DNA from 2 places in the Ruegeria sp. CDSB136 genome. Region 1 is predicted to be linked to the other one. Evidence: riboswitches for the same ligand, from Rfam matches in the RefSeq annotation. Region 1 holds a riboswitch; the other holds the start of a gene.

Region 1 (4,209 bases):
GCTTCGACCAGTTGAAACACATCCGGTTGCAGGCTGTCGGTATGACCGATCAGTTCCAGCTTGATCCAATTGGTCTGAAAAACCTCGCGCGCCATCTGGGCGGTTGTCACAGCCTCTTTCACCGTGTGGCATCCGGCGGTGTTGGGCAGGACAATGACACCCAGGTCGCGGATCATCCGCCAAAAGCTCTGCCCGGCCCCACCCGCGCCTTCACGGCGCAGGGATACCGTGGCAACACCGGCCCCGCTGAGGCGAAACGCGTGTTCCAGAATGGCCGGACTGGGATACTGCGCCGTGCCCAGCATCAGCGGATTGGGCAGTTCTGTGCCGTAAAAGGTCTTCACGTCAGCCCCCCTGCATCGGGGCGACAACTTCGACCCGGTCACCATCTTCGAGTTTTAGTGCCAGTCGAAGGCTTGAAGGGACGAACTGTTCATTCACAGCGGTAGCTACGCAGCCCGAGAATCCACATTCCGCCAGCAAATCTGACAGGGTTTCTGCGCGGCTTTCGCGCGCCTCGCCATTAAGCACGATCTTCATCGACCATCTCCGAATGTTTGTTTTCCAGCGCCAGATCGGCGACGCCCTGTGCCAACGCGGGCGCAAGCAAGTAGCCATGGCGATACAGGCCATTGGCATAGATCGTTCGACCCAACCGGCGGATGCGAGGCAGGTTGTCGAGAAAAGCGGGGCGAAGATCGACACCGATTTCCAGGATCTCAGCCTCACCAAAGGCCGGGTTCAGCGCATAAGCCGCACTGAGAAGCTCCAACATCGAGCGGGCAGTAATCCGGCCGCTGTCCTCGGATTCGATCATCGTTGCGCCCAGCATGTAGACCCCGTCACCCCGCGGGACGACATAAAGCGGCATGCGCGGGTGCAGCAGTCGCACAGGGCGAGAGAGCGTGACATCCGGGCAGCGGATCACTAGCATCTCGCCTTTGACGCCACGCAGATCATGCAAGATCTCACGCGCGTGCAACCCCCGGCAATCGATCGCATTCTCCAACCGGGAAGGGGCCAGTTTACGGTGAAAGGGCACACCTCTGTCCCTGAGGTGACTGTAGAGGTCCCGCAACGCTTGCCGGGGATCAAGATGGGCCTCTGCCCGGAAGAAGAGACCGTTACCGAAATTGCTCATGTCAGGCTCTAAATTGGAGATTTTTCCACCTCCGATTTCTGAATACCCATCCGTTCGGCGTGCAAAGCGGCGCAGATCCGGTAGGTCGCGCGAATCCGCAACAACCAGCGTTCCGCAACGATGCACCTGCGTTCTGGCGGCCCACCAGTCAATCGCTGTTTGTCCAAGCCGCAGAACCGGCTCCTCGGCATTTTCGTATTCACACCAGGGGGCAAGCATGCCACCCGCCCACCAGGAACAGCCATGTGGACCCGGCGCACCTGCCGGGTCGAATATCTGCACGTCAGCGCCGCGCGATACCAGCTCGGTGGCAACAGTCAGACCGGCTACTCCGGCACCTATGACCGACCAGACAGTCATGCGGGCCAATGCTGATGAAAATGATGAACTGGCCCATGCCCGCGACCGATGTCCAGATCATCGGACCGGGCTATCGCGCCTTGCAGATAGCTGTGCGCATCTGCAACGGCCGTCATCAGCGGTTTTCCCAGCGCCAGCCCGGCAGCAATTGACGCAGACAATGTGCAGCCAGTGCCATGCGTGTTTTTGGTATTTCGGCGCGGTGCCGTGAACTCTGCCACCAAGCCCGAAGCGTCGATCAAGAGATCACGGCAAATGTCGCCGGATCCATGCCCGCCCTTCATCAGAACGGAACCTGCGCCCATGTCACACAAGGCAAGCCCCTGTTTTACCATCTGATCCGGCGTCTCCGCAGCCGGGCAATCCAGAAGGCGTCCGGCCTCGGGCAAGTTCGGCGTCAATAGCGTGGCTATGGGCACGAGCACCGCCCGTAATGTCTCAACCGAGTCTTCCGTCAACAGGGCATCGCCGGATTTGGCGATCATCACAGGGTCCAGAACGATGGGACCACGAAACGCTGCAAGGCTGTTTGCAACACATCGGATGATCTCCGGTGTCGCCAACATGCCAATCTTGACGGCGCTCACGCTCAGATCAGACAGAACGGCATCGATCTGTGCGGCGACAGTATTCAGCGGGATCCCGTGAACGGCGGTAACGGCCCGTGTGTTTTGCGCGGTCACGGCGGTGATCACGCTGGCACAATAAACCCCCAAGGCAGACATTGCCTTGATGTCAGCCTGAATTCCGGCCCCACCGCCACTGTCCGAGCCTGCAATTGTCAGCGCAATAGGCGTCATATCGTTGCTCCATCAAAATTGGGCAACGCGCGCATGGAAAACGTCTGACAATCTGAGACCGTTCCCTACGCCGGTATTGCCCGGATCAGGTTCGATGGGTTAGCGCATTAACGCCTCTCAGCCCTTCGATCAGGGCACCCCAACGGTTGCCCGGACAATCACAGGCACATCAGAAAAATACAAGACTGAATTTGATCTGTTTTATGGCCACCCTGATCCCTTGGGTAAGGCCAAAAGTATTTGCGAGGCTCTGCCTCGCGCTCCGGGATATTTTTGGCCAGATGAAGGAAAGATCCCTTGTTCATCTGGCTCCAAATATCCCGGGGGAGGCGCCCAAAGGGCGGCGGGGGCAGCGCCCCCTACAAAAAAAGCCGCCCGAAACCGGGCGGCTTTGATTGGGAATGCGGTTCCCTTAGCTTTTCATGCCATCCCAGAAGGACTTGACCGACGAGAAAAAGCTTTTTGATTCCGGGTGGTTGTCCTCTCCCAGATCGTCAAACTCACGCAGCAGTTCTTTCTGGCGACTGGTCAGGTTGACCGGTGTTTCCACAGCCAGTTCGATGAACATGTCACCCACGCCAGCGCCACGCAGGGCGGGCATTCCCTTGCCACGCAAACGCATCTGGCGGCCCGACTGGCTACCTGCCGGGATCTGCACCCGGCCACGACCGCCATCGATGGTGGGCACTTCGATCGAACCACCCAGAGCGGCCTTGGCCATGCTGACCGGCACGCGGCAATAGAGGTTTATGCTGTCGCGCTCAAACAGCTTGTGATCGGACACTTCGACAAAGATATACAAATCGCCCGGGGGGCCACCACGCATTCCGGCCTCACCCTCACCCGCCAGACGGATGCGGGTTCCGGTTTCGACACCGGCTGGAATATTGACGGACAGCGCCCGTTCTTTTTCCACCCGACCCGCGCCGCCGCAGGATTTGCAGGGATTCTTGATGATCTGACCCAATCCCGAGCAGGTCGGACAGGTGCGTTCAACGGTGAAAAAGCCCTGTTGCGCGCGGACCTTGCCCATACCCGAACAGGTCGGGCAGGTGGTCGGTTCAACGCCGCTTTCAGCGCCCGATCCATCACAGGCCGAACAGGCCACGGCAGCGGGCACGTTGATGGTTTTTTGCAGGCCCGCAAACGCCTCTTCCAGCGAGACGCGCAGGTTGTAACGCAGGTCGGAACCGCGCGCTGCACGACGGCCACCGCCACCGCGCTGGCCACCCATGAAATCGCCGAACAGGTCGTCGAACACGTCTGAAAACGCGCTGGAGAAATCGCCCTGACCAAAGCCACCGCCGGGTCGGCCGCCGCCACCCAAGCCGTTTTCAAAGGCGGCATGGCCAAAACGGTCATAGGCAGCCTTGCGTTCTGCGTCTTTCAGAACGTCATAGGCTTCGTTCGCTTCCTTGAACTGCGCCTCGGCTTCCGGGTTGTCCTTGTTGCGGTCGGGATGCAACTCTTTGGCTTTCCTGCGAAAACCTTTCTTGATCTCGTCCGCCGATGCACCCTTGGACACGCCGAGTACATCGTAATAGTCGCGTTTTGACATCAGTGTTTCCTTCTGCCTCAACGTAAACGGGCCGGCCCGGTATCCGGACCGGCCCGAATTGGCCCGGTTACCCGTTAGTTACGCTTGTCGTCGTCCAGATCTTCGAACTCGGCGTCGACAATATCGTCATCACCCGGAGCGGCGTCCGCAGCTGCCGGTTCATCCTCGGCCTCTTCGGACTGCGCCTTGTAGATGGCCTCGCCCAGTTTCATGGCCGCTTCGGTGACGTTCTGGATGCCCGATTTGATCTTGTCGGCGTTTTCGGTTTCCAGCTCGTCTTTCAGCGCGGCAATTGCCAGCTCGATGGCCTCGATGGTGGTCGGGTCGACCTTGTCGGAATGCTCTTCCAT
Region 2 (4,209 bases), on a different contig from region 1:
CGGACGGCTGAAATGATGGATGTTCTCCATCCTGTCGACCAGTCGGGCGGCATCATACAGGTCGGTCAGGGTTGAAGGGCGGTAGTGGCCCGTATCGATGTCGAAGACACCCGGCGCGGCGCCGCCGGTGGACATATGGACCCGCGTGCCTTCTATCCGCAGATCGTTTTCAGGAACCTGCCCGCAAAGGACAAAGTTCCGCCTTGCCTGCTTGATCGACTTGCGCACAAGGGCGCGCGGAAACAACAATCGTCCGTCATCGCCCAGCGTCCCGCCCGCTGCCGTTACTTTGTCGACCATGGATGGGGTCGGCTGACTTAGTCCGAGAGTCTCAAGCAGCAGTAATGCGGCTTCCTCGGTCTGAGCGACTTCATTAGGGGACAGCGGTTTCAGGCACCCGCCAACCACACCCGGCCATACCGCAGGGCTGGCCTCGTCGCTGTTATCTTGTGTCAGACGGTCCTTGCGACCGCGCCGGCGCGTAGACATCGGCCTATTGTCATGAGCTCAGCTTCATTCAAAGTCAGCCTACACAGCCATAGGGCTTGTTTACAAAAGCCGTTTTCTCAGCAATTGATGAGTAAAACTTACATTAGGGAAATTCGTGACCGCCTCTCTTCCCGCCCTTCGCGCCTTCGATGCAGCCGCCCGCCAGGGCAGTTTTCGAATTGCGGCCGAGAAACTGTCAGTCACACCCACGGCGATCAGCCATCACATTCGAGGGCTGGAAGAGCAGCTGGGTGTCAAGCTGTTTGAACGGGCCGGGCGCGAGGTCGCGTTGACGGAAGATGGCAAGCGTCTGGCGGCAGCAACGGCTCAGGCATTTGAAGTTCTGAATGACGCGGTGCGTTCGGTTCGCCGCAGCTCCCGCAAGGTGGTCCGACTTGCTGCGGGGCCGATTTTCACTGCCCGCTGGCTGATGCCCCGGATCGGTGATTTTTGGGACGACCACCCCGAGATCGAGCTGGAGGTGGTTCCTTCTTATCAACCCGGCACGCTGAACAGGGCAAACATCGACATCGTGATCCGCTGGGAACGAATGGCCGAGATGCCCGAAAATGCGATCAAGCTGATCGAGCTTGCCCCCGTTGCCATAGCGTCGGAGGCATTTGTCATGAAGCACGGCCCGGTGAATGAGCCCCAAGACCTGTTGCACTGTCCGCTGTTGCATCAAAGGAACCACTGGGGTTGGCTCGACTGGTTCCGGGCGATGAATGTCCCGGTTGATGGCCCTTTGCGTGGTCCGATCTTTGAAGATGCCAATGTTCTGCTGCGGGGTGCCGCAGAAGGGCAGGGCGCGATTGTCGGCTGGCTGCCCTTGATCGATCAGGATCTGGCCGAAGGTCGCGTCGTGCGTCTGTTTGATGAAAAAATAACACCCACTCATGGTTACTTCGTCGAGAGCACAGGACTTGGCCGATCGCGACGCGAGACCCGGGCCGCGATTGAATGGCTGCAGGTTCAAAGCCTGGGCTCGCAGGCTGATCTGCCCTGATCCCGCCAGTTGAGAAGCATCCTTCATGCCAGTGAAGCGTGAAGGGCGAATTTGGTTGAAATTGTTTCGACATCACCCTAATCACGGCCTCACCTCGGGGTGCGCGGAATGCCGCGCTGAGACGCCCATAGCGAACCCGTTGAACCTGAACCGGCTAGAACCGGCGGAGGGAAAGGTGACGGTTTCATCCACCCTTGCCCTCTCGCCGCAATGGAGGATGACATGAAACATCTGCTGATTGCTGCGGGAATTCTGAGCGCGACTTCGGCTATCGCCGCCGACAAACCTCAGCTGACCGTTTTTACTTATGACAGCTTCGTCTCGGATTGGGGTCCGGGTCCGCAGGTCAAGGAAGCATTCGAAGCGGTCTGCGACTGCGAACTGAACCTTGTTGGAGTGGAAGACGGTGCCGCCCTGTTGTCGCGCATCCGTCTGGAAGGTGAAAACTCGGATGCAGACGTCGTCTTGGGTCTGGACACAAACCTGATTGCGGCAGCAAAGGAAACCGGCCTGTTTGCGCCCAGTTCGGTCAGCGCCGAATACACTTTGCCCGTAGAATGGAACGATGACGTATTCGCGCCTTACGACTGGGGGTATTTCGCGTTTGTCCATAATGCCGACGCAGCAGCACCGGCCAATTTCCGTGAGCTGGCCGACGGTGATACCAAAATCATCATTCAGGATCCGCGTTCATCCACACCAGGGCTTGGCCTGTTGCTGTGGGTCAAAGCCGCCTATGGTGACGAAGCCCCCGAAATCTGGGCAGGACTGGCTGATAATATCGTGACCGTCACCAAGGGCTGGTCCGAGGCGTATGGACTGTTTCTTGAGGGTGAGGCTGACATGGTTCTCAGTTACACCACATCACCTGCCTATCACCTGATCGCTGAAGAAGATGCAAGCAAGGCGGCGGCGGCATTTGACGAAGGTCACTATATGCAGGTCGAAGTAGCCGGGAAACTGGCCGGAACCAATCAGCCTGAACTGGCGGACCAGTTTTTGCAGTTCATGGTTTCGGACGCTTTTCAGCAGATCATTCCGACAACCAACTGGATGTATCCGGCGGTAACGCCTGCGGCGGGCCTGCCCGAAGGGTTTGATACACTGACCGTACCGGAAAAATCTTTGCTGCTGGATTCTGATCAGGCGGCAGCCGTGCGGGACGAGGCGTTGGCGGAATGGCTGGGCGCGCTCAGCCAGTAAATCCGACGCCGGGTATTGGCGCGGCGACACTGATTGCCGTGCTTATTCTTGGTACGTTCGCCGCAGTTGCCCTGCGCGCCGACTCCGCAAGTGGGTTCGGACCGGCCGATTGGTCAGCCCTTCGGTTCACGCTGGTTCAGGCGGTGTTGTCCGCCATTTTCAGTGCAGGGCTTGCCGTTCCTGTCGCCCGCGCGCTGGCCCGGCGGCGTTTTCGCGGGCGGGCGGTTCTGATCGCGCTGCTGGGGGCGCCGTTCATTTTGCCGGTCATTGTCGCCATCATCGGCTTGCTGCAGGTTTTCGGCCGAGCGGGCTGGATTTCAGACGTTCTAGCGGTTTTTGGGCTACCGCCGATCCGTATCTACGGGCTGCATGGCGTGGTTCTGGCGCATGTCTTTTTCAATCTCCCCTTGGCCACGCGTCTGATCTTGCAGGGGTGGCAGGAGATTCCGTCCGAAAGGTTTCGATTGGCCGCCCAGTTGGGTTGCAACGGATGGGCCATGTTCCGGCTGATCGAAATGCCTATGCTGGCGCGTATCCTGCCCGGTGTTCTGGCCGTTGTTTTTGCCATTTGCCTGACCAGTTTTGCAGTTGCCCTGACTTTGGGTGGTGGACCACGCGCGACCACGATAGAACTCGCGATTTACCAGGCCTTTACCTATGATTTCAACTTGGGTCGCGCCGCGCTTCTGTCCGGGGTGCAGCTGGTTCTGACCGCGACTGCGGCCCTGGCAGCGCTCAGGTTCTCCAGGGGTGACGGGTTTGGTGCCGGGCTGGATCGTTCCATCCGACGCTGGGATGAAGGGACGCGGGCGTTTGATGCCTTCTGGATCAGCGCAGCGGCGGTCTTTCTCCTGCTGCCGTTGACCTCGGTCGTGATCTCCGGACTTTCGGGAGTGTTCGAGATATCGGTGCTGGTGTACCGGGCGGCCTTGATATCCGTTTTGGTCGCGGCAGCCAGCACCGTCGTTCTGCTGCTTCTGGCCTTGCCGATGGCGATGACGGTTGCAACCGGGCGATACGGGATCGTCGAACTCTGCGGTATTCTTGGATTGGCAGCGTCACCTCTGGTCATCGGCACCGGGCTGTTCATCCTGATCCGCCCACTTGCCAACCCTACTGTTCTGGCCCTGCCTGTAACGGCTCTGGTGAATGCCGTCATGGCGTTGCCCTTTGCCCTGAGGATACTTGTTCCATCGACGCGCGAGGTTGTTGCGCAATACGGTCGTCTGGCACTGTCACTGGATATGAGCAGATGGAGTTTTGTGACACGCATTCTGCTGCCCCGCCTGCGACCGCAAATCGGATTTGCCGCGGGTCTGGCGGCGGCACTGTCCATGGGGGATCTGGGGGTCATCGCGCTATTTGCCGATGCACAAATTGCTACGCTTCCGCTTCAGGTTTACCGGCTGATGGGAGCCTATCAGATGGAGGCAGCGGCCGGTGGCGCCCTGTTGCTGCTGGCGCTTTCGATGGGGGCATTCTGGCTTTTGGATCGAGGAGGGCGCTGGCAT

Evidence for each region. A riboswitch is a leader RNA that binds a small molecule or an ion and turns the genes downstream of it on or off. The one in region 1 is predicted to bind thiamine pyrophosphate.
Region 2: another riboswitch for thiamine pyrophosphate. It lies ahead of thiB (thiamine ABC transporter substrate binding subunit); the one in region 1 lies ahead of thiD (bifunctional hydroxymethylpyrimidine kinase/phosphomethylpyrimidine kinase).

Annotation. Positions count from the first base shown of each region.
Region 1 is NZ_JBXWOP010000014.1:83,343-87,551, reverse strand. It holds gene AC2FIR_RS15595 (thiazole synthase) at 1-344, opposite strand, end outside; gene thiS (sulfur carrier protein ThiS) at 346-540, opposite strand; gene AC2FIR_RS15585 (FAD-dependent oxidoreductase) at 524-1,501, opposite strand; gene thiD (bifunctional hydroxymethylpyrimidine kinase/phosphomethylpyrimidine kinase) at 1,498-2,301, opposite strand; TPP riboswitch at 2,347-2,453, opposite strand; gene dnaJ (molecular chaperone DnaJ) at 2,714-3,859, opposite strand; gene dnaK (molecular chaperone DnaK) at 3,934-4,209, opposite strand, start outside.
Region 2 is NZ_JBXWOP010000021.1:14,013-18,221, reverse strand. It holds gene AC2FIR_RS19900 (trimethylamine methyltransferase family protein) at 1-489, opposite strand, end outside; gene AC2FIR_RS19895 (LysR family transcriptional regulator) at 605-1,495, shown strand; TPP riboswitch at 1,581-1,685, shown strand; gene thiB (thiamine ABC transporter substrate binding subunit) at 1,718-2,698, shown strand; gene AC2FIR_RS19885 (thiamine/thiamine pyrophosphate ABC transporter permease ThiP) at 2,674-4,209, shown strand, end outside; gene AC2FIR_RS19880 (thiamine ABC transporter ATP-binding protein) at 4,208-4,209, shown strand, end outside.